DNA from 4 places in the Streptomyces sp. NPDC015032 genome. Region 1 is predicted to be linked to each of the others. Evidence: riboswitches for the same ligand, from Rfam matches in the RefSeq annotation. Region 1 holds a riboswitch; each other region holds the start of a gene.
The links. A riboswitch is a leader RNA that binds a small molecule or an ion and turns the genes downstream of it on or off. The one in region 1 is predicted to bind cyclic di-AMP.
Positions count from the first base shown of each region.

Region 2: another riboswitch for cyclic di-AMP. It lies ahead of ACF08M_RS08585 (NlpC/P60 family protein); the one in region 1 lies ahead of ACF08M_RS10840 (transglycosylase family protein).
Region 3: another riboswitch for cyclic di-AMP. It lies ahead of ACF08M_RS19995 (M23 family metallopeptidase); the one in region 1 lies ahead of ACF08M_RS10840 (transglycosylase family protein).
Region 4: another riboswitch for cyclic di-AMP. It lies ahead of ACF08M_RS12480 (C40 family peptidase); the one in region 1 lies ahead of ACF08M_RS10840 (transglycosylase family protein).

Region 1 covers NZ_JBIBVN010000005.1:93,874-99,528, forward strand. Annotated here, with positions in the region: gene ACF08M_RS10820 (exopolyphosphatase) at 1-271, opposite strand, end outside; gene ACF08M_RS10825 (DUF501 domain-containing protein) at 363-905, opposite strand; gene ACF08M_RS10830 (septum formation initiator family protein) at 965-1,435, opposite strand; gene eno (phosphopyruvate hydratase) at 1,557-2,903, opposite strand; gene ACF08M_RS10840 (transglycosylase family protein) at 3,179-3,931, opposite strand; cyclic di-AMP (ydaO/yuaA leader) riboswitch at 3,935-4,106, opposite strand; gene ACF08M_RS10845 (transglycosylase family protein) at 4,408-5,394, opposite strand; gene ACF08M_RS10850 (cytochrome P450) at 5,500-5,655, opposite strand, start outside.
Region 2 covers NZ_JBIBVN010000004.1:26,304-31,958, reverse strand. Annotated here, with positions in the region: gene ACF08M_RS08590 (hypothetical protein) at 1-301, shown strand, start outside; gene ACF08M_RS08585 (NlpC/P60 family protein) at 525-1,715, opposite strand; cyclic di-AMP (ydaO/yuaA leader) riboswitch at 1,714-1,879, opposite strand; gene pcrA (DNA helicase PcrA) at 2,159-4,603, shown strand; gene ACF08M_RS08575 (M23 family metallopeptidase) at 4,761-5,655, opposite strand, start outside.
Region 3 covers NZ_JBIBVN010000013.1:33,557-39,211, forward strand. Annotated here, with positions in the region: gene ACF08M_RS19985 (M16 family metallopeptidase) at 1-36, shown strand, start outside; gene ACF08M_RS19990 (M16 family metallopeptidase) at 63-1,445, shown strand; cyclic di-AMP (ydaO/yuaA leader) riboswitch at 1,793-1,960, shown strand; gene ACF08M_RS19995 (M23 family metallopeptidase) at 1,973-2,767, shown strand; partial or broken gene ACF08M_RS20000 (GntR family transcriptional regulator) at 2,803-3,173, shown strand; gene ACF08M_RS20005 (HPr family phosphocarrier protein) at 3,342-3,623, opposite strand; gene ACF08M_RS20010 (GNAT family N-acetyltransferase) at 3,789-5,655, shown strand, end outside.
Region 4 covers NZ_JBIBVN010000006.1:156,378-162,032, forward strand. Annotated here, with positions in the region: partial or broken gene ACF08M_RS12455 (DUF1254 domain-containing protein) at 1-222, opposite strand, end outside; gene ACF08M_RS12460 (APH(3') family aminoglycoside O-phosphotransferase) at 1,160-1,957, opposite strand; gene ACF08M_RS12465 (hypothetical protein) at 2,039-2,326, opposite strand; gene ACF08M_RS12470 (ATP-dependent Clp protease proteolytic subunit) at 2,434-3,069, shown strand; gene ACF08M_RS12475 (hypothetical protein) at 3,077-3,385, shown strand; cyclic di-AMP (ydaO/yuaA leader) riboswitch at 3,789-3,953, shown strand; gene ACF08M_RS12480 (C40 family peptidase) at 3,957-4,430, shown strand; gene ACF08M_RS12485 (ATP-binding protein) at 5,176-5,607, opposite strand.

The DNA of each region.
Region 1 (5,655 bases):
TGTTCTCCGCGTCCCGGGAGGCGGAGGTGGCGACGAAGCGGATCTTCCGCGCCCCGTACTCCTCGATCACCTCCGCGTACCGGCGGCAGGCGGCGAACGTCCGCTCCAGCGCCTCGGGCGCGAGCCGGCCGGTGCGGTCGACGCCCTGGCCGAGGCGGACGATCTCCATCCGCCGGTCGAGCTCGGCGAACTCACCCGTGGACGGGTCCGCGTCGGCGACGAGCAGACGGATGGAGTTGGTACCGCAGTCGATGGCGGCCACGCGGGTCATGGGTGCTCCTGGTCCGGGGGCGCGGCCCCCACAATCAAGCCCCTCCGGCGATCGGGGAGCGGGCATCCGGGGGCGGTGGCCCCGGGGGCGGTCAGTCCTCGTCCGGCGCGTCCTCGGACCGGCAGGGCGTCACGCACGGCCCCTTGCGCCACCACTCCGGCAGCATCGCGATCGCCTCGTCGCCCAGCGGGTTCACCCCGGGCCCCGCGGCCAGCGAGTGCCCGACCAGCACGTGCAGGCACTTCACCCGGTCCGGCATGCCTCCCGCGCTCGGGAAGCCCTCCAGTACCTCGATGGCGTCGCGCCGGGCGATGTAGTCCTCGTGCGCGGCCCGGTACGCGGCGGCCAGCTCCGGGTCCGTGCCGAGGCGCTCGGTCATCTCCTTCATGACACCGTTCGCCTCCAGCGTGCCGATCGCGGACGCGGCACGCGGGCACGTCAGGTAGTACGTCGTCGGGAACGGCGTACCGTCCTCCAGCCGGGGCTGGGTCTCGACCACGTCCGGGTTGCCGCACGGGCAGCGGTGCGCGATCGCGCGCAGTCCGCGCGGCGGGCGGCCCAGCTGCTGCTGGAACGCGGCGATGTCCGCCTCGGTGGGTGCGGTGGACTCGGTCTGCGGAGGGGGGGTTTCCATGCCTGCCTAGGTTCTGATCGGGCTGCTCGAACTGCGGTTCTGCAGAGTGATGAAGAGAGTCAGTCGCGGTCGGCGCTGTCGACACCGTCCCAGAGGTTGGAGTGCCACGGCCGGCCGGACCCGTCCGTTTCGCCGTTGCGCTCCTTGACCGCGTCGGGGTCGATCACCGTGTAACCGGTCTCCCCGGGAAGAAGGTAGTGCAGGTGCTTGCGGGCCAGCTGCCTGATGTAGGCGTTGTCCTGGAGGCGCGCCTTCTCGTCGCGCAGCTCCTCGGTACGGGCCCGGGCCTCCCGCGCCAGCCGCTCCTGGTCGGCGATCTCGTCCCGCTGCGAGACGTACTGCCGCATCGGGTACGCGAGCGCGACCACCAGGGAGCAGACGACGAGGGCGAGAAAGGCCGCCCGTCCGGTGAGCCGGGGGCGGCGGGCCTGACGGCGGGTCTGCGAGCGGTAGACGCGGGCGGCGGTCTGCTCACCGAGCAGCCGCAGCCGGGTCGCGGTGGAGAACCGGTCCCGGTCCTTCGCGGCCATGTCTCCGCCTCCCCATTACGCACGTCCGTCCCCGCACACGGTACGGGACCGAGTGCGGGGACGGACGGAGGCCGGTGCCTTTGGCCCCTGCCGGGCCGGTGCCCGGCCCTCGCTGCGCCGGTCAGCCGGCGGGACGGAACCGGGGGAACGCGGAGCGGCCCGCGTACACCGCGGCGTCGTCGAGGATCTCCTCGATGCGCAGCAGCTGGTTGTACTTGGCGACACGGTCCGAGCGGGCCGGGGCGCCGGTCTTGATCTGGCCGCAGTTCACCGCGACGGCGAGGTCGGCGATGGTGACGTCCTCGGTCTCGCCGGAGCGGTGGGACATCATGCACTTGAAGCCGTTGCGCTGGGCGAGCTCGACGGCGTCCAGGGTCTCGGTCAGCGAACCGATCTGGTTGACCTTGACGAGCAGGGCGTTGGCGGAGCCCTCCTCGATGCCGCGGGCCAGGCGCTCCGGGTTGGTGACGAACAGGTCGTCGCCCACGATCTGCACCTTGGTGCCGAGCTTGTCGGTGATGACCTTCCAGCCGGCCCAGTCGTCCTCGTACAGCGGGTCCTCGATGGAGACCAGCGGGTACGCGGAGACGAGCTCCTCGTAGTACTCGGTCATCTCGGCGGCCGAGCGGGACTTGCCCTCGAACTCGTACGCGCCGTCCTTGTAGAACTCGGACGCGGCGACGTCGAGCGCGAGCGCGATGTCCTTGCCCGGGACGTAGCCGGCTTCCTTGATGGCCTCGACGATGAGGTCGAGGGCGGCGCGGTTCGACTCCAGGTTCGGCGCGAAGCCGCCCTCGTCGCCGAGACCGGTCGAAAGTCCCTTGGTCTTCAGGACCTTCTTCAGCGTGTGGTAGACCTCGGCACCCCAGCGCAGGGCCTCGGAGAAGGACTCCGCGCCGATCGGGGCGATCATGAACTCCTGGATGTCCACGTTGGAGTCGGCGTGCGACCCACCGTTGAGGATGTTCATCATCGGAACGGGCAGCAGGTGCGCGTTCGGGCCGCCGAGGTAGCGGAAGAGCGGCAGGTCCGAGGCCTCGGAGGCGGCGTGGGCGACGGCCAGCGAGACACCGAGGATGGCGTTGGCGCCGAGCGAGCCCTTGTTCTCGGTGGCGTCCAGGTCGAACATCGCCTGGTCGATCAGCCGCTGCTCGGTCGCGTCGTAGCCGACGAGCTCCGGGCCGATCTGCTCGATCACGGCGAGGACGGCCTTCTCGACGCCCTTGCCCTGGTAGCGGTTGGGGTCGCCGTCGCGAAGCTCAATGGCCTCGAACGCACCGGTGGAGGCGCCGGACGGCACGGCAGCACGGCCCGTGCTGCCGTCGTCGAGGCCAACCTCGACCTCGACCGTGGGGTTCCCCCGGGAGTCGAGGATTTCCCGGGCTACGACGACGTCGATGGACGGCACGAGGCATCTCCTTCTGGGATATGACGCTGGTTGTGCAGGGTCACTTCGGCCTTGCGACATGAGCCTAACCGGCCCGGCCCGCTCAGCCGGACGATCGCCCGTCCCCTGGGACGAAAAAGGGCCCAAGGGTGAGCATCACCGGACAAACAGTCAGAATTTTACTGGTCAGTAACGACAACAGTTGAACGAACCCGCAGAGGCGGCGCACTTCCCGGAGGCGGCATGTGACGGAGGTGACACCTCGCGGCGGCGGCACATGACACAGGAAACCCCGGCCCGGCGCGTACGGGGGAACGCGCGCCGGGCCGGGGTGCTCCGGGAGGAGAGAACCTGGACTACTTGGTCAGGTGCAGCTGCTGACCCGGGTAGATCAGGTCGGCGTCCGTGACGATGTCCTTGTTCAGCTCGAACAGCTGCTGCCAGCCGCCCTCGACCTTGCGGTCGGCGGCGATCTTGCTCAGGGAGTCGCCGGAGACGACCTTGTACTCGCCGTCGCCCTTCTTGACCTTCTCGCCGGTCGGGGTGGTGACGGTCTTCTTCGACTCGGCCTGCGGGGCGGCGGAGCGGTCCGAGCGGTTGGTGGCGGGGGCCTCGGTGCGCTCGGCCTTCTTCGGCTGGGCCTGCTGCTTCGGCGCGGCCGGGGCGCTCTGCTTCTGCGTGGCGCCGGAGCCGGACTTCGAGGAGGAGCCGGTGTCGACACCCGGGTTGACGCCGTCGTTGCGCAGGTTGCCGGCGCCGGCACAGCCCCAGGCACCCGGGCCCTGCATGTCGAGGAGCCGCTCGGCGGTGGCGATCTGCTGGGCCTTGGTGGCCAGGTCGGCACGGGGGGCGTACTGCGTACCGCCGGCGGCGGCCCAGCTGGACTGCGAGAACTGCAGACCGCCGTAGTAGCCGTTGCCGGTGTTGATGGACCAGTTGCCACCGGACTCGCACTGAGCGACGGCGTCCCACGTGGCGACGGAGGCGGCGGAGGCACCGGTCGCACCCATCAGCGGAACGGCGACGGCGGTACCGGCGACACCGGCGAGCGTGGCGACACGGACGGCCTTGGACGGGCGGCGGTGCTTGCCCTTGCCAGAAAACAGCATGGAACGTCTCCTCACCGACGCCTACGAGGTGAGCTGTCGGGTTCGGGCCAAGTGAGTTGCCCGGTCGCACGTCCTAGCACGCGACTTCACCCCAAGCCGGTCCTGATGCGTCTTTCGACGATCGGGGCCGGCGCCTACCTGGGTCCCCCGCTCCTGCCTACGGCGCTTTACGCGTCTGTTCCCTTCGACCGACGGCAGGATTTCGGCGTGACGGTCGACGGGGCCCGCGGTGCGAGCGGTTCCGACCGTAAACACACGCAACCCCTACATTCAAAGATGGACACATCGGACAATCACCCCTTACTTGCATCTGAGGAACCGTCGTTTTCGCAGGTGGGAGGCGGTACAGGAGGACCCCTCAGGCGCGACACGCCAGTTGACGCAAAGAGACCCATGTCTCACTTACGCATAAGTGGACATAGGTCTCTGAACTACCCCAGTTTTTGAGGCTCTTTCAGTCGATTATCAGACCGCTCTCATTTGGTCTTCACATCGAGATCGAGGCTCTGGCCAGGGAGAATGAGGTCCGGGTCGGATCCGACGGCCTCCTCGTTGGCCTCGTACAGCGCGGACCAGCCGCCGGGAACCTTCTGTGCGTCAGCAATCGCCCAGAGGTTGTCGCCGGGGCGGACGGTGTACGTGCCGTCGGCGGCCGGCGTGCCCGCGTCGCGCGCATCGCCGTCACCGCGGGAGGCGTGCCGGCCCGACTCGCGGTCGACGCCGCCGTTCGTGTCCCGGCCCCCCTCGGGGGCCGGTGCGCCGCGGTGCTTGCCCCCCGTACCGTCGGCCGCGTCGGACGGGCCGGTCGCGTCCGACGCGTCGGACGCTCCGGAGGACGGGGTGGCAGAAGGCTTCGACGGGGTGGCGGAAGGCTTCTTGGACGGCTTGGTCCGGTCCGCCGGTCCGTCGTCGGCGCCCGAGCGCTCCGAGCCGTCCTTGCCGCCCTTGCCGCCCGAGTCGGCGTCCGGGGCGGCGTGCGACGGTGTGGCGCCCTCGGACGGGGCCGTCGACGCGCCGTCAGCCGGCTCCGTGCTCCGCTTCGGCTCGGCGGGCGGCGTGACCCCGGGATCGACGCCCGGCAGCGTCCCGTCCTCCGTGAGGCCGGAGATGACCGCACAACTGGGCCACGCCTTCGGGCCCCGGTCCTCCAGGACCTTCTCGGCCACATCTATCTGCTGCGAGCGGCTGGCCAGGTCGGCGCGCTCGGCATACGACTCGCCGCCGTACGCCTTCCAGGTCTCCTGCGAGAACTGCAGGCCGCCGTAGAAGCCGTTGCCGAGGTCGGCGCTCCACATGCCGCCGCTCTCGCACTCGGCCACCCGGTCCCAGGTCGTGGCGTCGGCCGCGTGCGCGCCTGCCGCGCCGAGCAGCGGGATGGCGATGGCCGAACCGGTCACGCCTGCGGCGACGACGATGGCGGGTGCCTGACGAGGGCGACGGTGTCTGCCGTTCGCGGAGCCCATGGGGTTGCCTTCCGTGTGACTGACGAGTGACAAATGAGTCGAACGGTGAACCTAGCGGGACCCGAACGCGTGTCACAAGTCGATGCAGCACAGATCACGCGGAAGTCACAGAGTTGACTGAGCGTCATATCGCGTCGGGGCGGGCCTCGGCGCGAACTCCACCGGCAGCGTGCGCAGTCCGCGCATGATGAGCCCGCCACGCCACCGCAAATCGGTAGGTTCTACCGCAAGTCGCAGGTCGGGAAGTCGCCGCAGAAGCGT
Region 2 (5,655 bases), on a different contig from region 1:
GTTGCTGGGCGGTTTCCTGACCCAGATGAAGGCGATGGGCGCGGGCACGGCCCGGTTCGTCCCGGCGATGCTGCACGGTGCGCTCACGATGCTGGTCACCGGGGTCGCACTGGTCGGGCTCAACCAGGCCGACGGCGGTCATGTGAACAACATCAAGATCGGGGTCAAGCTGCTGTTCCTGGTCGTCGTCCTCGCGCTGGTCTACATCAAGCGGGACGAGGAGAAGGTCGACAAGGGCGCCTTCGCGGCCGTGGGCGGGCTGACGCTCGCCAATATCTTCATCGCGACGCTCTGGACCTGAGAACCGAGGCCGGCGGCCACTGTCCGCAGGGCCGGGGCCAGGGCCCGCCGGAGAGCCGGCCCGATTCCGGAGAGCCGGCCCGGCTCCGGGGCGTGAGCCGGTTTCGGGGGCCCCGGTCCCGGGGCGTGAGCCGCCCGGAGGCATCGGCCGGCCCGGGGTACGACCCGGCCGACCACTGGTCGGGCCGGCCGGCTCGCGCCCAGGGCGGCGGTGCGGCGGACCGCTAACCCGGCCGCACGCTGCCGTAGATCGGCATGTAGTAGATCGACTCCTCGCGCACGTTCGCCCCCGGTTTCGGCGCGTGGATCATCATTCCGTCGCCCTTGTAGATGCCGACGTGACTGATGTCGTCGTAGAAGAAGACGAGGTCGCCGGGGCGCAGGTCCGCCGTGGCGACCCGGGTGCCGACCTTCACCTGGTCCCAGGTGGTGCGCGGGATGGTGACGCCCGCGGCCTTCCATGCCGCCTGGGTGAGCCCGGAGCAGTCGTACGAGGACGGACCGGTCGCGCCCCAGACGTACGGCTTTCCGATCTGGGCGCGGGCGAAGGCCAGGACCTGTTCCGCCTTGGTGGAGGCGCTGCTGCCCGAGCCGGTGCCGGTGCCGGTCCCGGTGCCGGTCCCGGTGCCCGTTCCCGTACCGCTGCCGGACCCCGTCTTCTTCGCGGCCTCCGCGGCCTCCGCGGCCTTGCGGTCCGCCTCCGCCTTGGCGGCGGCCTGCTGTCGCGCCAGTTCCTCCGCCTTGCGCTTGGCCTCCGCCTCCTTCTTCCGCTCCAGCGCCGCGAGCCGCGCCTTCTCCTCGGCGGTCAGCTTCGACAGCATCGTCCGCGCCTCGCCCAGCTTCTGCTGAACGTTCTGCTTGCTGGTGCGCAGCGTGGCCTGCGTCGTGGTCAGCGTCTCCAGGCTGCGCACCGCTTCGGCGCGCTTCTTCGAGGCTTTGGCCTGCTGCGCGCGGAAGTCCGTGAGTGCCTTCTGCTGCTGACCGGACATCCGGTCCATCAGTTGGTTCTGGTCGAAGTACGATTGCGGGTCGTCGGCCAGGAAGAAGGTGGCGCTCGGCGTGAGCGACCCGGTGCGGTACTGCGCGGCCGCGTAGGAGCCGAGCGTCCTGCGGGCGTCGTTGAGTTTGTCGGCGCGCTTCGCCACGTCGTCCAGGAGCGTGTCCACCTCGGCGCGCTGGGCGGCGGAGGCCTCCTTCGCCTGGTTGTACCGCTGGGTCGCGGTACCCGCCTGCCGGTAGAGGTCGTCGACCTGCTTCTGGACGTCCTCGACACTGGGCTTCGGAGCGGGGGCCGCCGTGGCGCTCTGCGTGGAGAGCAGGGTCACGGACGCCAGGGCCGCCGTCGTGAGCCCGACGGCCGGAGTGGTGGTGCGCACCCGGGGGCGCGGTTTGCGATGCGATGCCAAGGCAGGCATCTCCTTCCGTGGACCGCCTGCCGGGTTAGCTGTCGGGTTCGGGCGGAACGGAAGGCTGCCCTACGGTCCGAGTGGGGGATAAGGACCGATTCACCCCAGTGCTGCGTATGGTTCCCCGGCTCCGAACGCCCGCGAGGGCGGCCCGGATTCGGCGCGGGCGCCCGCTCGGCGTGGTTCGCCTCAGGGGGTACGGGCCGCCCGGTCGAGCACGCTAGCCAACTCATGATGCTGCTGTGAAGGTTGATGTTCGATATGCCCGATACGCGTTCGTGACCTTCGTGGATTGGGGTGCCAGGGTGGACGAGGGTCCGGAATTTCTCACCCGTAGTGGCGGCTCGTTCTCTCTGCGTGCCCGGTCGTGGAGTGGGGTTCGTCATGCGGCCGGGGTGCAGTTCGGTATGCGGCCGCCGTGTGTCGGTCCGGCGTCCTAGACTCGGCAAGCGATGAGCAGCCTCTTTGACGACAGCTTCCTGGCCGGCCTCCAGCACTCGGAGGAAGAGCCCCCGCCGCCCCCCGAGGACTCCGTACCCGAAGCGGTGCCGGAGGACCTCTTCGCGGGCGTGTTCGATGGGCCCCCGCCGCCCAGGGACGCGTACTACCGCGACGGCGCGCCCCGCCCGGTCATCGACCCCGCGGCGCTCCTCGACGGGCTGAACACCGAGCAGCGGGCCGCCGTCGTCCACGCGGGCTCCCCGCTGCTCATCGTCGCCGGGGCGGGCTCGGGCAAGACCCGGGTGCTGACCCACCGGATCGCCCACCTCCTCGCCGAGCGCGGGGTGCACCCCGGCCAGATCCTGGCGATCACCTTCACCAACAAGGCCGCGGGCGAGATGAAGGAGCGCGTCGAACAGCTCGTCGGACCGCGCGCCAACGCCATGTGGGTCATGACCTTCCACAGTGCGTGCGTACGCATCCTGCGCCGCGAATCGAAGAAGCTCGGCTTCACCTCGTCGTTCTCGATCTACGACGCCGCCGACTCCAAGCGGCTGATGGCCCTGGTCTGCCGCGATCTCGATCTGGACCCGAAGCGCTTCCCGCCGAAGTCGTTCACGGCGAAGGTCTCGAACCTGAAGAACGAACTGATCGACGAGGAGACCTTCGCCGGCCAGGCGGCGGACGGGTTCGAGAAGACCCTCGCCCAGGCCTACACGATGTACCAGTCCCGGCTGCGCGAGGCCAACGCGCTGGACTTCGACGACATCATCATGACGACGGTCCACCTCCTCCAGGCGTTCCCCGACGTCGCCGAGCACTACCGCCGCCGCTTCCGCCACGTCCTGGTCGACGAGTACCAGGACACCAACCACGCCCAGTACACCCTCGTACGCGAACTGGTCGGCCCGGCCGGTGAGGGCGACGCCCCCGGCGAGCTGTGCGTCGTCGGTGACGCGGACCAGTCGATCTATGCCTTCCGCGGCGCGACCATCCGCAACATCCTCCAGTTCGAGGAGGACTACCCGGACGCGACCACGATCCTGCTGGAGCAGAACTACCGCTCCACGCAGACGATCCTGTCCGCCGCCAACGCGGTCATCGAGCGCAACGAGAGCCGCCGTCCCAAGAACCTCTGGACGAACGCCGGCACCGGCGCCCGGATCACCGGCTACGTCGCCGACACCGAGCACGACGAGGCGCAGTTCGTCGCCGACGAGATCGACCGGCTGACCGACGCGGGCGATGCCAGGGCGGGCGACGTCGCGGTCTTCTACCGTACGAACGCGCAGTCCCGGGTCTTCGAGGAGATCTTCATCCGCGTCGGCCTGCCGTACAAGGTCGTCGGCGGCGTGCGCTTCTACGAACGCAAGGAGGTCCGGGACGTCCTGGCCTACCTCCGGGTCCTCGCCAACCCCGAGGACACCGTCCCGCTGCGCCGCATCCTCAATGTGCCCAAGCGCGGCATCGGCGACCGCGCCGAGGCGATGATCGACGCATTGTCCCTGCGCGAGAAGATCACCTTCCCGCAGGCACTGCGCCGGGTCGACGAGGCGTACGGCATGGCGGCCCGGTCGGCCAACGCCGTCAAGCGGTTCAACACGCTGATGGAGGAGCTGCGCACCATCGTCGAGTCCGGCGCGGGCCCGGCCGTGGTCCTGGAGGCCGTCCTGGAGCGGACCGGCTATCTCGCGGAGCTCCAGGCGTCCACCGACCCGCAGGACGAGACCCGCATCGAGAACCTCCAGGAACTCGCCGCCGTCGCCCTCGAATTCGAGCAGGAGCGCGGGGAGTCCGGCGAGGAAGGCACGGGCACCCTCGCCGAGTTCCTGGAGCGGGTCGCGCTCGTCGCCGACTCCGACCAGATCCCCGACGAGGACGAGGACGGCTCCGGCGTCATCACGCTGATGACGCTGCACACCGCGAAGGGCCTCGAGTTCCCGGTGGTCTTCCTGACCGGCATGGAGGACGGCGTCTTCCCGCACATGCGGGCGCTCGGCCAGGTCAAGGAGCTGGAGGAGGAGCGGCGGCTCGCGTACGTCGGCATCACCCGGGCCCGCGAGCGGCTCTATCTGACCCGGGCGGCGATGCGCAGCGCGTGGGGGCAGCCCTCGTACAACCCGCCGTCACGGTTCCTGGAGGAGATCCCGGACCAGCACCTGGAGTGGCGGCGGACCGGGCCGATGGCGGCCCCGGCCGGACCCACGTCGGGGATCACCTCGTCGCTGTCCTCGTCGCGTTCGCGCTCCGGCCCCTCGGGCTTCGCGACCCGGCGGACCTCGGACAAGCCGACGGTCACACTGTCCGTCGGGGACCGGGTCACGCACGACCAGTTCGGCCTCGGGACGGTGACGGCGGTCGAGGGCTTCGGCGACCAGGCGAAGGCGACGGTCGACTTCGGGGACGAGCGGCCGAAGAAGCTGCTGCTGCGGTACGCGCCGGTCGAGAAGCTGTAGGCGGCGGGGCGCCGGCGGCCGGGGCTGTCGTCCCGGCCCCGGCCATCCGTCGGCCGGCTCGGCTCGGCTCGGGGCGTCCGGGCTCGGGGCGTCCCGCTCAGGCCGGGGTGGTCCGGCTCAAGCCGGGGTGGTCCCGCTCAAGCCGGGGTGGTCCGGCTCAGGTCGGGTCGACGCCGTGGCTGCGGAGCCAGGGCAGCGGGTTGATCGCTGATCCGCCGCCGGGCCGCACCTCGAAGTGCAGGTGCGGACCGGTCGAGTTCCCGGAGTCGCCCGAGTACGCGATGACGTCACCGGCCTTGACCGGTCCCGAGCGGATCCTGGTGCTGCTGAGGTGGCAGTACCAGGTCTCGGTCCCGTCGGCCATGGTGACGATGGCCATGTTCCCGTAGGCGCTGTTCAGTTGGGTGCGCACGGTGCCGTCCGTCGCGGCCATCACGGGCGTACCCTCGAAGACGGGGAAGTCGATGCCCGTGTGCACGGACATCCAGTTGACGCCCGCCTGGCCGAAGTACGCGCTGAGGCGGTGATCCTTGACCGGCATGACGAACTTGGGGCGCAGGGCTTCCTTGCGGGCGGCCTCATCCTCGCGCTTCTTCTTCTCGGCGGCCTGCCGCTCCCGCAGGTCGATGCGTTCCTGGGTACGGCTGGCGCGGTCGGCGAAGTTCTGGGCATCGGCCCTGAGATTGGCGAGCTGGGTGTCCAACTTGTTGTTGGCCGCGGCCGACTTGACGGAACCGGGGTCGGCGGCCGCCATCGTGGTGGTGTTGTCGTCCTTCTTGTCCTCGCCGGCCAGCCCGCCGACGGAGGCTGCGGCGATTCCGGCCACGCTCATCACGCAGGCGGAAGGAATGGCGACGGTGAGGAGCGCGGAACGCTTCGTGGGGGAACGCCGCCGACTGCGGTTGCCGCCGCCGTTACGGGTGGCGGGGCGGCTGACGGTGTGGTGCGTCTCGGTTACGGCGTCCGCGATGCCTGCGACACCTGCGTCGTCTGCGTCGTCTGTGTCACCGTCCCCCGTGCCGTCGGTGCGGTAGGGCTCGCAGGGGTCGTAG
Region 3 (5,655 bases), on a different contig from region 1:
GACGACACCGACGCGCACGAAGGAGCGGGCAAGTGACCGACGCTGCCGCGACTGGAGTATCGATGCAGTTCCACCCGCAGCCCGCCCCCGGCGTCGCCCGCCCCTGGGCCTTCCCCGCGCCGGAGCGCGGCGCTCTGCCCAACGGCCTCACGGTGCTGCGCTGCCACCGCCCCGGCCAGCAGGTCGTGGCGGTGGAGATCTTCCTCGACGCCCCGCTGGACGCGGAGCCCGAGGGCCTCGACGGTGTGGCCACGATCATGTCGCGGGCACTCTCCGAGGGCACCGACAAGCACACCGCCGAGGAGTTCGCCGCCGAGCTGGAGCGCTGCGGCGCCACCCTCGACGCGCACGCGGACCACCCCGGCATCCGGGTTTCCCTGGAGGTTCCGGCCTCCCGGCTGGCCAAGGCACTCGCGCTCGTCGCCGAGGCACTGCGGGCGCCCGCCTTCGCCGACAGCGAGGTCGAGCGGCTCGTGCGCAACCGGCTCGACGAGATCCCGCACGAGCAGGCCAACCCGGCCCGGCGCGCCGCCAAGCAGCTCTCCAAGGAGCTCTTCCCGGCCACGGCGCGGATGTCGCGCCCGCGCCAGGGCACCGAGGAAACGGTCGAGCGCATCGACTCGGCAGCCGTGCGCGCCTTCTTCGACGCCCATGTCAGGCCGTCCACGGCGACCGTCGTGGTCGTCGGTGATCTCACCGGCATCGACCTGGACACCCTGCTGGCCGACACCCTCGGCGACTGGTCGGGCGACACCGCAGAGCCCCGTCCGGCCCCGCCGATCACCGCGGACGACACCGGCCGGGTGGTGATCGTCGACCGTCCGGGTGCGGTGCAGACGCAGCTGCTGATCGGCCGGATCGGCGCCGACCGGCACGACAGCGTGTGGCCGGCCCAGGTGCTCGGCACGTACTGCCTGGGCGGCACGCTCACCTCCCGGCTGGACCGGGTGCTGCGTGAGGAGAAGGGCTACACCTACGGCGTGCGGGCCTTCGCCCAGGTGCTGCGGTCGTCGGCCCCGGATTCCGCCGCGGGACCGACCGGGGCCGCGATGCTCGCCATCAGCGGATCGGTGGACACGGAGTCCACGGGACCGGCGCTGAAGGACCTGTGGACGGTACTGCGGACCCTGGCGGCCGAAGGGCTGACCGACGAGGAGCGCGAGACGGCCGTGCAGAACCTCGTGGGTGTCGCACCGCTGAAGTTCGAGACCGCGGCCTCGGTCGCGGGCACCCTCGCCGACCAGGTCGAGCAGCACCTCCCGGACGACTACCAGGCGCACCTGTACGCCCGGCTCGCGGAGACCGGCACGGTCGAGGCGACCGCAGCGGTGGTCAGCGCCTTCCCGGGCGACCGGCTGGTCACGATCCTCGTCGGGGACGCGGCGCAGATCGAGGGGCCGGTCCGGGCGCTGGGCATCGGAGAGGTGTCGGTGGTCACCGGCTGACCGGTCCGGCCCGTTGCTCGTGGCGGTCCGCTCGTGGCGGTTCGCCTGTGACGGCCTGCCGGCCGACTTCCCTGCCCGGCCGAGGGCCGACCGGACGGACCGGGCGCCGGTTTTGCACCAGCCGATTTGCCAACCGGCACCATAGGTCCATATATCAGGACAAGGGGAAGGTCCTTGTGAGCGAGATCTCGCAGGGGCCTTCCTTTTTGTCCGTTCTGGTGGGGGAGGTTGCCCGTCTGTTCTGTGGGATGCGCTACAAAGTGGCCTGTTCGTTTGGTGAATGAAAGCGACCCCGCTTAGCGTCGGCTGGGCTGTCCGTCACTCGTATGCCGCATCCGCGACATACCGGGCAGTCATCGCCGAGTCCCCGTCAGGCGCGAGCCCGGGGAGCCGGGGACCCACGCAGTCCCTGGGGTGAATCGGATGTCCGGGCCTCGATGGGGCCGGTATGTCCGTAGGAGACCTTCCTGCTCCGAACCCGTCAGCTAACCCGGTAGGCGAGAAGGAAGGAAAGGACCAGCCACTTCATGGCGTTCACCCGTGCCTCCGGGAAGCATCGTGCCCCGAGCCGACTGACGCGCAGGAGCGCGAAGATTGCCGGGGTCGCGGCCATGGCCGCCACCGGCGTCGTCGGCGGCACGGCCGCGCCGGCCCTCGCCGCGGACACCTCCGTCGGTGAGACCGGTCTGAATCAGGTCATCGCCATCGACGGCACCGTCGCCGACCAGATCGACGCCCAGGCCGACGCGCAGCAGCACCAGGCCGATGCCGCGGCGAAGGCGGAGGCGGAGGCTCAACGGAAGGCGGAGGCCAAGAAGCGGGCCGAGGTCAAGAAGAAGGCCGAGGCGAAGCGCGCAGCCGAAGCGCGCGCGGAGAAGGTGCGCGCCGCCCGCTCCGCCGAGCGCACCCGCCTGGGTGCCTTCCAGCTCCCGGTCGCCGGTTCGTACGTCACCACCGGCTACAAGTCCAGCGGCTCGCTCTGGTCGTCCGGCAGCCACTCGGGCATCGACTTCCACGCCGCATCCGGCAGCTCCGTCGTCGCCGTCGGTGCCGGGACGGTCGTCGAGGCCGGCTGGGGCGGCGCGTACGGCAACAACATCGTGCTCCGGATGACGGACGGCACGTACACGCAGTACGGCCACCTCTCCTCGATCGGCGTCTCCGTCGGTCAGAGCGTCGGTGCGGGCCAGCGGATCGGCCTCTCCGGCTCGACCGGTAACTCCACCGGACCGCACCTCCACTTCGAGGCCCGGACCACGCCGTCGTACGGCTCCGACATGGACCCCGTCGCCTACCTGCGCGCCCACGGCGTCAACGTCTGACCGACGCCCCGAAGGGCCGTCCCGAAGCGGCAGCCCTCGGCCAGGAGCAGGCCGGGCGGGGTGAGGATCTGCGCTTGCTGGGCGGCTGGTTCCACGAGACGTTGGTGCAGACCTCCGGCAGCCCCGGCCTGATCGCGCTGCTCACCCAGCTCCGGCACAAGACCGCCTGGATGTACGCGGCCGAGCAGTCGGCCCGCCCGGCGGACTCCTGGGCCGAGCGCGGAGCCATCGTGGACGCGGTGGCGACGCGGAACGGGCCGGGATGATGGCCTCCCGGCACGCCGAACGGGCCGCGGCCGCGCACCGGCTGCGCCGCATCGACCGGCCGGAACGCCGGCCCGCCGCCTCCCGTACCGGCCCGGTGAGGGCTTCGCGGCATTCCGTAAACGCTCCAGGCATCCGGCATCAACAATTGTGCCGTATGCAAGGAGTCCTCATTCCGCGGGAATTTCTTCGGGCCGTCCGAATCGATTTCGCTCTGGAATTCCTTTGCGTATCCCGGACCGGGAATGCGAAAGAGCCGCGGACCCGGTCGAGGGTGCCGCGGCTCTTCGAGGGGAGGGCGGGAAGCGGGTCAGACCGTCTCCGGCAGCTCGTCGAGCCCTTCGGCGACCAGCTTCGCCAGGCGGTCCAGGGCGGCTTCGGAGTCGTCGGCCTCGGACGCGAGCACGATCTCCTCGCCGCCGTGCGCGCCGAGGCCGAGCACCGCGAGCATGGAGGCGGCGTTCACCGGGTTGCCGTCGGCCTTGGCGATCGTCACGGGGACGCCGGAAGCCGTGGCGGCACGGACGAAGATGGAAGCGGGGCGGGCGTGCAGGCCCTCGGCCCAACCGACGTTGACGCGGCGCTCAGCCATGGTTCTGCCCTTCACGAATCAATAGTTGTCTAGACCAGTCTCTCATGCAGTGCGCGATGCTCCGGCCGATCCGCGGCAGGCCCGTGCTGCACCGCCGCTCGGCCCCCTCAGACTGCCCCGGCCCCAGGGCCGACGCGACCGCTGACGGAGCCGTAGTCTTTGCGCATGCAGCCCTCGCCGGAGCAGAGTCCGCATCACGTGTACCCCGACCATTGGGAAGCAGACGTGGTCCTCCGCGACGGAGGAACGGCGCGGATCCGGCCCATCACCACGGACGACGCCGAACGGCTGGTCAGCTTCTACGAGCAGGTCTCCGACGAGTCGAAGTACTACCGCTTCTTCGCTCCGTACCCCCGCCTGTCCGACCGGGACGTGCACCGCTTCACCCATCACGATTACGTCGACCGGGTGGGGCTCGCGGTCACGGTCGGCGGCGAGTTCATCGCGACCGTCCGCTACGACCGGATCGACGAGCGGGGCAGGCCCGCCTCCGCGCCCGCCGACGAGGCCGAGGTCGCCTTTCTCGTCCAGGACGCGCACCAGGGCCGGGGCGTGGCCTCGGCGCTCCTGGAGCACATCGCGGCCGTCGCCCGTGAGCGCGGTATCCGCCGCTTCGCGGCCGAGGTGCTGCCCGCCAACATCAAGATGATCAAGGTGTTCCGGGACGCCGGGTACACCCAGCAACGCAGTTTCGAGGACGGCTCCGTCCACCTCACCCTGGATCTCGAGCCCACCGCCGAGTCCCTCGCCGTCCAGCGCGGCCGCGAGCAGCGGGCCGAAGCGCGCTCCGTGCAACGGCTGCTGGCCCCCGGTTCCGTCGCCGTCATCGGCACCGGCCGCACACCCGGCGGAGTCGGCCGCACAGTCCTGCGCAATCTCCTCGGGGCCGGTTTCACCGGTCGTACGTACGCCGTGAACCGTGCCTTCGCCGCCGACCAGGGCACGATCGACGGGGTTCCGGCCCACCGTTCGATGGGCGAGATCGCCGAGCCGGTCGACCTCGCGGTCGTCGCCGTCCCCGCCGACCGGGTTCCCGAGGCCGTCGCCGACTGCGGTGAGCACGGTGTCCAGGGCCTGGTCGTTCTCTCCGCCGGATATGCCGAATGGGGAGCCGAGGGCAGGGAGCGGCAGCGGGAGCTGGTCCGCCATGCCCGCTCGTACGGAATGCGGATCATCGGGCCGAACGCCTTCGGCGTGATCAACAACGCCGAGGCCGTCCGGCTGAACGCCTCCCTCGCCCCCGAGCCGCCCGCTCCTGGACGCATCGGCCTCTTCACCCAGTCCGGAGCGATCGGCATCGCACTGCTCTCCGGGCTCTACCGGCGCGGCGCCGGGCTCTCCACCTTCATCTCCGCGGGCAACCGGGCCGACATCTCGGGCAACGACTTCCTGCAGTACTGGTACGAGGACCCGGACACGGACGTCGCCCTGCTGTATCTCGAATCGCTCGGCAACCCCCGCAAGTTCACCCGTCTCGCCCGGCGCACCGCGGCCGTGAAGCCCGTGGTCGTGGTGAAGGGCGCCCGGCACAGCGGCTCCACCCCGCCCGGCCACGCGGTGCCGGTCAGCCGGATCCCGGACGCGACGGTCTCCGCGCTGATGCGGCAGGCGGGCGTGATCCGGGTCGACACGGTGACGGAGATGGTCGACGCGGGCCTGCTCCTCGCCGACCAGCCGCTCCCGTCCGGCCCGCGGGTCGCGATCCTCGGCAACTCCGAATCGCTCGGCCTGCTCACCTACGACGCCTGCCTGGCCGAGGGCCTCCGCCCGCGCCGGCCCCTCGACCTCACCACCGCCGCGACCCCACAGGACTTCCGGAACGCCCTGGCCGAGGCCCTCGCCGACGAGGGCTGCGACTCGGTGGTCGTCACGGCGATCCCGTGGGTGGGGGAGGACGGCGAGGCCGAACCGGGCGACGGAGAGGTACTGGCGACCGCCCTGCACGCGGCCGCGGCGGCCGGCCCCGCCAAGCCGGTGGCCGTCGTCCACGTGGAGATCGGCGGCCTGGCGGAGGCGCTCGCCGTGGCCACCA
Region 4 (5,655 bases), on a different contig from region 1:
CCCGACGTAGGCGAAGTTGTTCGTCCACGCGTCCACGAACTGCAGCACGTAGTAGCGCCCGGCCGTGTCCGGCACCCGCAGCAGCAGCGGGCCCGCGCCCAGGTCCAGCTGCGCCATCGAGTAGACCGTGTCGTTGTTGATACTGACGAAGGTGTCCTCGGGCCCGGCGAGCTTGCCGGCGTGGCTGAAGGCGTTGAACGGGGCGGGCGCCATGTTGCCCATGTGCGGTGAACCGCTGCACCTGTTCCAGAATGAACACCGGCGGGTAGCCGTAGACGTACGCCTCGGCCGCCAGTACCTCAAGGTCCGACATCACACACCCCGCATCGTTCGAAGACTCCGGTGTTCGGATCGTCACCCGGTATGGGCCCTCCCGCCACCGGTCCGCTCCGGGCGCCGCGAAATGCCGCGGTCACCTGCAACGCTCCTCAGCGCGGGATGGCGTCACTCGACAGCCCCGAAACTCCCTGACCACCGCATTCCGTCGGTGCCCCACTGACACCGCCCAGCCGGGGCCGCGTGGTCCTCACCCGGCCTGTCCCCACTGCCCAGCGCGGAAGCACGAGGCGGGCCCTGGCCGCGTCTTGTCAGGGAGGCAGCCCCCCGGGGCCCGCACCCCACACGCTGTCGAGGCCGCAGCCACGGCCCCTTCGGACACTCCCCCCTGAGCCGGTCACCCGATCAGCGGCTCCCAATCACGCCGGAGTGGCTCCCAATCACCGCGGAGACCACCGGCCGTGGTCGAGTACATCCCCGCCGCAGGAACGACCGAGCGCATGGTTGTCGGGCTCAGCCCGATCTGGCGCCCCCTTTTCCTGGCCGGAGGTCGACTGGGAGCAGCTACGCGCAGTGGAGAAAGGCTGGCGCTCGCCGCTCGCGTCGCTGCGCCCGGCACCGGCACCGGCACCGGCACCGGCACCCGCCAGCCGTTCCTGCTCTGGGCAAGATCCGTTTCAAGACGGGCCCTGGTTCGGCGCAGCGCCGGTCGGGTCGCGGGCCTGGCTGGTCGTGGTCGGCGCGGTCGACCCGGCGGCGTAGCAGCTGCTCGTCATCACGGTCCATCCGTTCAGCCTGGCAGCCGCCACTGACAGCCGGGGCCGGTCGCGTCACCTGCGGAAGCGGAAGAGCCAGGTGCCGTCGGCCGGGCCCACGCCCGGTATCAGAAGAACTCGTCCAGGAGCTGGTAGAAGGCGGTCTTCGCCGGATCGACGCGCTCCGCGCCGTACCGCTCGACGAAACGCTGTACGCAGTGCGGACCGAACCACGGGTCCTCCTCGCGCGACAGTTCGCGCATCGCGAGGGCCAGGTCGGCGTGCCGGTCGGCGCGGCCGAGCCGGCCCACGTCGATCACCCCGGTCAGCCTGCGCGTCTCCGGGTCGAGCAGCACGTTGTCGGGGCACAGGTCCCCGTGGCAGACGACCAGGTCCTCCCGGGGCGGGCGGGTGCGTTCGAGTTCGGCTCGAAGTCGCCATTCCGACCAGCCTGCCCGCTCCTCCTCCAGGTCGTCCAGGTCGACCAGGCCCGCCTCCAGGTGGTGCAGCGCCTGCGGGATCATCACGTCCAGGCTCGCGTCGAACGGACACTCCGCGACGGGCAGTTCGTGCAGCTGCCGGGCGACGTCGGCCATCACCTCGGCCACCTCGGTGCGCTGCGCGGTGGGCCATTCCTCGGCGGCCGAGATGCCCGGTACCGCCTCGGTGACCAGCCAGGAGACGGTGTCGCCGGAGCCCAGGCCGACGACGCGCGGGACTGGCAGGCCCTGCGCCGCCAGCCATTCCAGGCGGTCGGCCTCCGCCTTGAGGTCGAGGCCGGTGTCCGGCTGGACGGGGACGAGTTTGGCGTACAGCTCGCCGGGGCCCGTGAGGTGGTGGACGAAGGCTCCGGAGTCGCCTTCGGTGACCGGCGTCCAGGTATGGCGGGGGTAAAGCTTTTGGACTTCTTCGTACGTGTCGCTCATGGGAGACACCCTGGCCGATGCCCGGACCCCGCCGTGGGCGTCACGCAGCACAGGGGCGGGAATGAGCCGTTCCCGCTGCGGTCATGACGAGGTGGCGGACGGTTTTCCCGTGCCGTCACCGCTGCCGTCGCCTTCCGGGGGTTCGAGGTTCTGCACCTTGCGCGCCTCCTCGACGATGGTCAGCACCGCGTCCGGGGTGGCCGGTGACAGCCCCTCGGCGCGCAGCGCCAGGTTGCGGACCCGGAAGTCGCGGAGCGCGACGGCCGGCCGGAGCTGGGAGTTGACCCGTTCGGCCATGTCCTCGCTGAGGAAGTACTCGGGCGGCACACCGAAGTACTCGGCGAGCACGTCGAGTTGCTCCAAGGTCACGCCTCCATCATAATTTTCTGTACGTCCTGTACATTTTTTACAGACACTTGCGCAGGCCCCGCTTGCGCGAGCCCCGTACAGATCCCGGAGGAGAGGCTTCGCCCATGCTGTTCCGCCCCGCCGCCCGCCATGTGCTGCCCGAGTTCACCGAGCGCACGACCAACGGGACCCGCACCCTCGACCCGTACTCCAAGCTGCTCGCCGAACGGATCGTCTTCCTCGGCACCCCGGTCGATGACACCGCGGCCAACGACCTGATCGCCCAGTTCATGTATCTGGAGCACGCCGCCCCGGACCGGCCCGTCTCCCTCTACATCAACTCCCCCGGTGGCTCGTTCGGGGCCATGTCCGCGATCTACGACACGATGCAGTACCTCACCTGCGAAGTGGAGACCTACTGCCTCGGCCAGGCGGGTTCCTGCGCGTCGGCGCTGCTCGCGGCGGGCGCTCCCGGCAGGCGGCACGCCCTGCCCGGCGCCCGGGTCGTCGTGCAGCAGCCCGCACTCACCGAGCCGATGCAGGGCCAGCCGTCCGATCTGGAGATCGAGGCACGGGAATGGGAACGGGTCCACGAGATGCTCATCACACTGCTGGCCCGTCATACCGGCCGTGATGCCGGCCGGATCGCCGACGATATCGAGCGCGATCTCATCCTCGACGCCCCGGGGGCCAAGGCATACGGCCTGGTGGACCACATCACGGAGAGCCGGAAGTCCTCGCTCCCGCCGCAGGGCACGCGGTGAACGCCCGATGCAGCCGTCCGAGTTGCCGCCGCTTCCCGCACTGACGTGCGCCGAGGGGGAGTTCATCGACCGCTATCTCGAAGTCCTCGACCAACTGGGCCGGATCAACCCGGCCCACGGAGGCGACACCTACAGCGCGCTGCGGGCCGCACAGGCGCTGGCCTCACGGGCGGGCGCGCTGCGGGACGCCCTCGCGTCGATGCACGAGCGAGGCGAGGCACAGCTCCACGCCGTCACCCTGGCGCGGGCACTGCGAGTGCTGGACGGGGAACGACGGGCCGGACGCGTCACCGTACCCCCCGCTCCGGCGAGTTGATCAGCCGTTTTCGCACCGGACCCCGACGCGGCCGGCCCAACTCCCCGCGCCCCACTCGAAGGGGCAGCCAACTCCCCTTCGCGACACGCCCGGTGGCCACATCGGAATTCCTAGCTCTTTCGGCGTAGAAAGTCCCCCTCACGAGGGACATCTCAACTTGCGTTTTCCGGGTGATCAGTGGGCGGAATCTTTGATTCCGCCCCTGGTACGGGGCTGGCCCGAGTGACCGTCGGGAACCTCCGAAAACATCCGCTCCACCCGAACGGGTCAGTCGTGAGGAGCCTCACAAATCACTGTTTCCCCTCGGAAATCCGGCAGTCGGTGAGTCAAGATCCCTGGGACGACAAGCCCCCGCCACCGCGGCGGGGCGGTCCGGGCGGACGCCGAGTCCTGCCGCCGCGCGGATGACTGGTCGACAGAAGTGGATCGGCAGGAGTGGAGGACCCGAGCACAACGGGCCGACCGGATCAATGGTCGGCCCTCGGGGTGAAGCCGCCGAGCGCGGCCGGGCAACTTCGCCAGCCCGAACCCGACAGGTCATCCTTCACAGGCGGCTGACGAAGGGTTGCGCATGACTGCGCAGGTTCATGTCCCGTCTCTGCTCGCCCGGGCCGGCACGGCCTCGGTTCTGACTCTGGCCGCCGTCGGCGGCACCATGCTCGTCCCGGGCGCGGCTCCGGAAGCCCAGGCGGCGACTCTCTCCATGAAGGCGCTGAAGGTCGCCGCGTCCAAGAAGGGATCGCCGTACAGGTGGGGGGCCACCGGCCCCAACCGCTTCGACTGCTCGGGCCTGACGGTCTACTCGTTCAAGAAGGCGGGCAAGAAACTCCCCCGCACGGCCCAGCAGCAGTACAACAAGGCCCGCCACATCTCGGCCTCGCACAGGCAACGCGGCGATCTGGTCTTCTTCCATTCCGGCCGCAGCGTCTACCACGTGGGGATCTACGCCGGCCATGGCAAGATCTGGCACTCGCCGAGATCCGGCGCGGTGGTCCGGCTGGAGAAGATCTGGACGAAGCGGGTCTATTACGGACGGGTCCGCTGACACCTGTCCGGCGGATCGCGGACCGGGGCGCGGACCTCGGCCGCGCCCTGCCGGGCGAGGCCCGCACTCCGGCGCCGGTCCGCCCCTTCTCGGCGCCGGAGGGACCTCGGCACGAGGGGCGTCGCCGCGGTGGCCGCCGGCGAGGTCGACCTCGCGCTGGGCCACGTGTACGAGCCGATGACCCCGGCCGGCCCTCCGGGGTACTCGCCGAGCCGCTGCTGGTCGAGGAACTGATCCTGATCACGGGGCGGGACAGATGCCGGCCGAAGGCGCTGGGAGACTGCCGGTGCCGGAGCTCGCGGGGCGGCCGCTGATCAGCAGCGCGCCGACCCATCGGCCGCGTGGCGGGGTGGAACAGGCGTTGGCCCAGGTGCGGCGACGGCCCGGCGACCGGGCGGTGACGGCGGGTGATCGAGCGGTCGAGGGTGTGCGGTCAGCGTGCGGTCGGGCATCAGCGCGACAGCCTTGGCGTCATAGGCCGGCAGCGAGCTGCCCACGAACAGGTGCCGGTCACGGTGCGGCCCTCGTACAGGTCGGGCGCATGCACGACATGCCCCTCGGTACGTGATGTGTCGGCGCAGACCGTCACGCCCGGGGTGAGGCCCCGAGCAGGATGAAACAGCACGGCTTCGGCCACCATGGATCTCCCACAGTCGTCGGGCAGGAACTGATCCACAGATCCAGCGCACTGCTCGGGGAGTGCGGCCGGCGGCCGACCGCGGGGAACGTCGCGGACGCAGGCCGGTCAGTTCTGTACGGGGATGCTCCACGGGAGCTCGATCCAGACCGTCTTGCCGCCGTCGGCGGTGGGGGTGACGGTGAGTCGGCCGCCGCATTCCTTGGCCAGCGAGCGAATGATCACCATGCCCCGCCCATTGTCCTGCTGAACGGCGGCGGGCAACCGCCGCGGCCGGCGTGGGTGGCTGTCCCTCACCCCCAGGTGCAGATTCTCCTCCCGCTCCAGCCTCAGCTCCACGGTGAAGGTGGGCGACTGCCCGAACGTGTGCTGGACGGCGTTGGTCGCGAGCTCCGAGACGATGAGCCGGATGCTGTCGGCGAACTCGGTGCCGACGGCGAGACCCCATTCCGTGAGCACCCGGTCCACATATCTGCGGGCCGCCGCGACCGAGACCGGCTCGCTCGGCAGAGTGACGTGTGCTTCTTGATGGTCTGCCATGGCGAGCCGTCCCTTTCCCACCCGGACCGACCCACGTTCGGCCCAAGT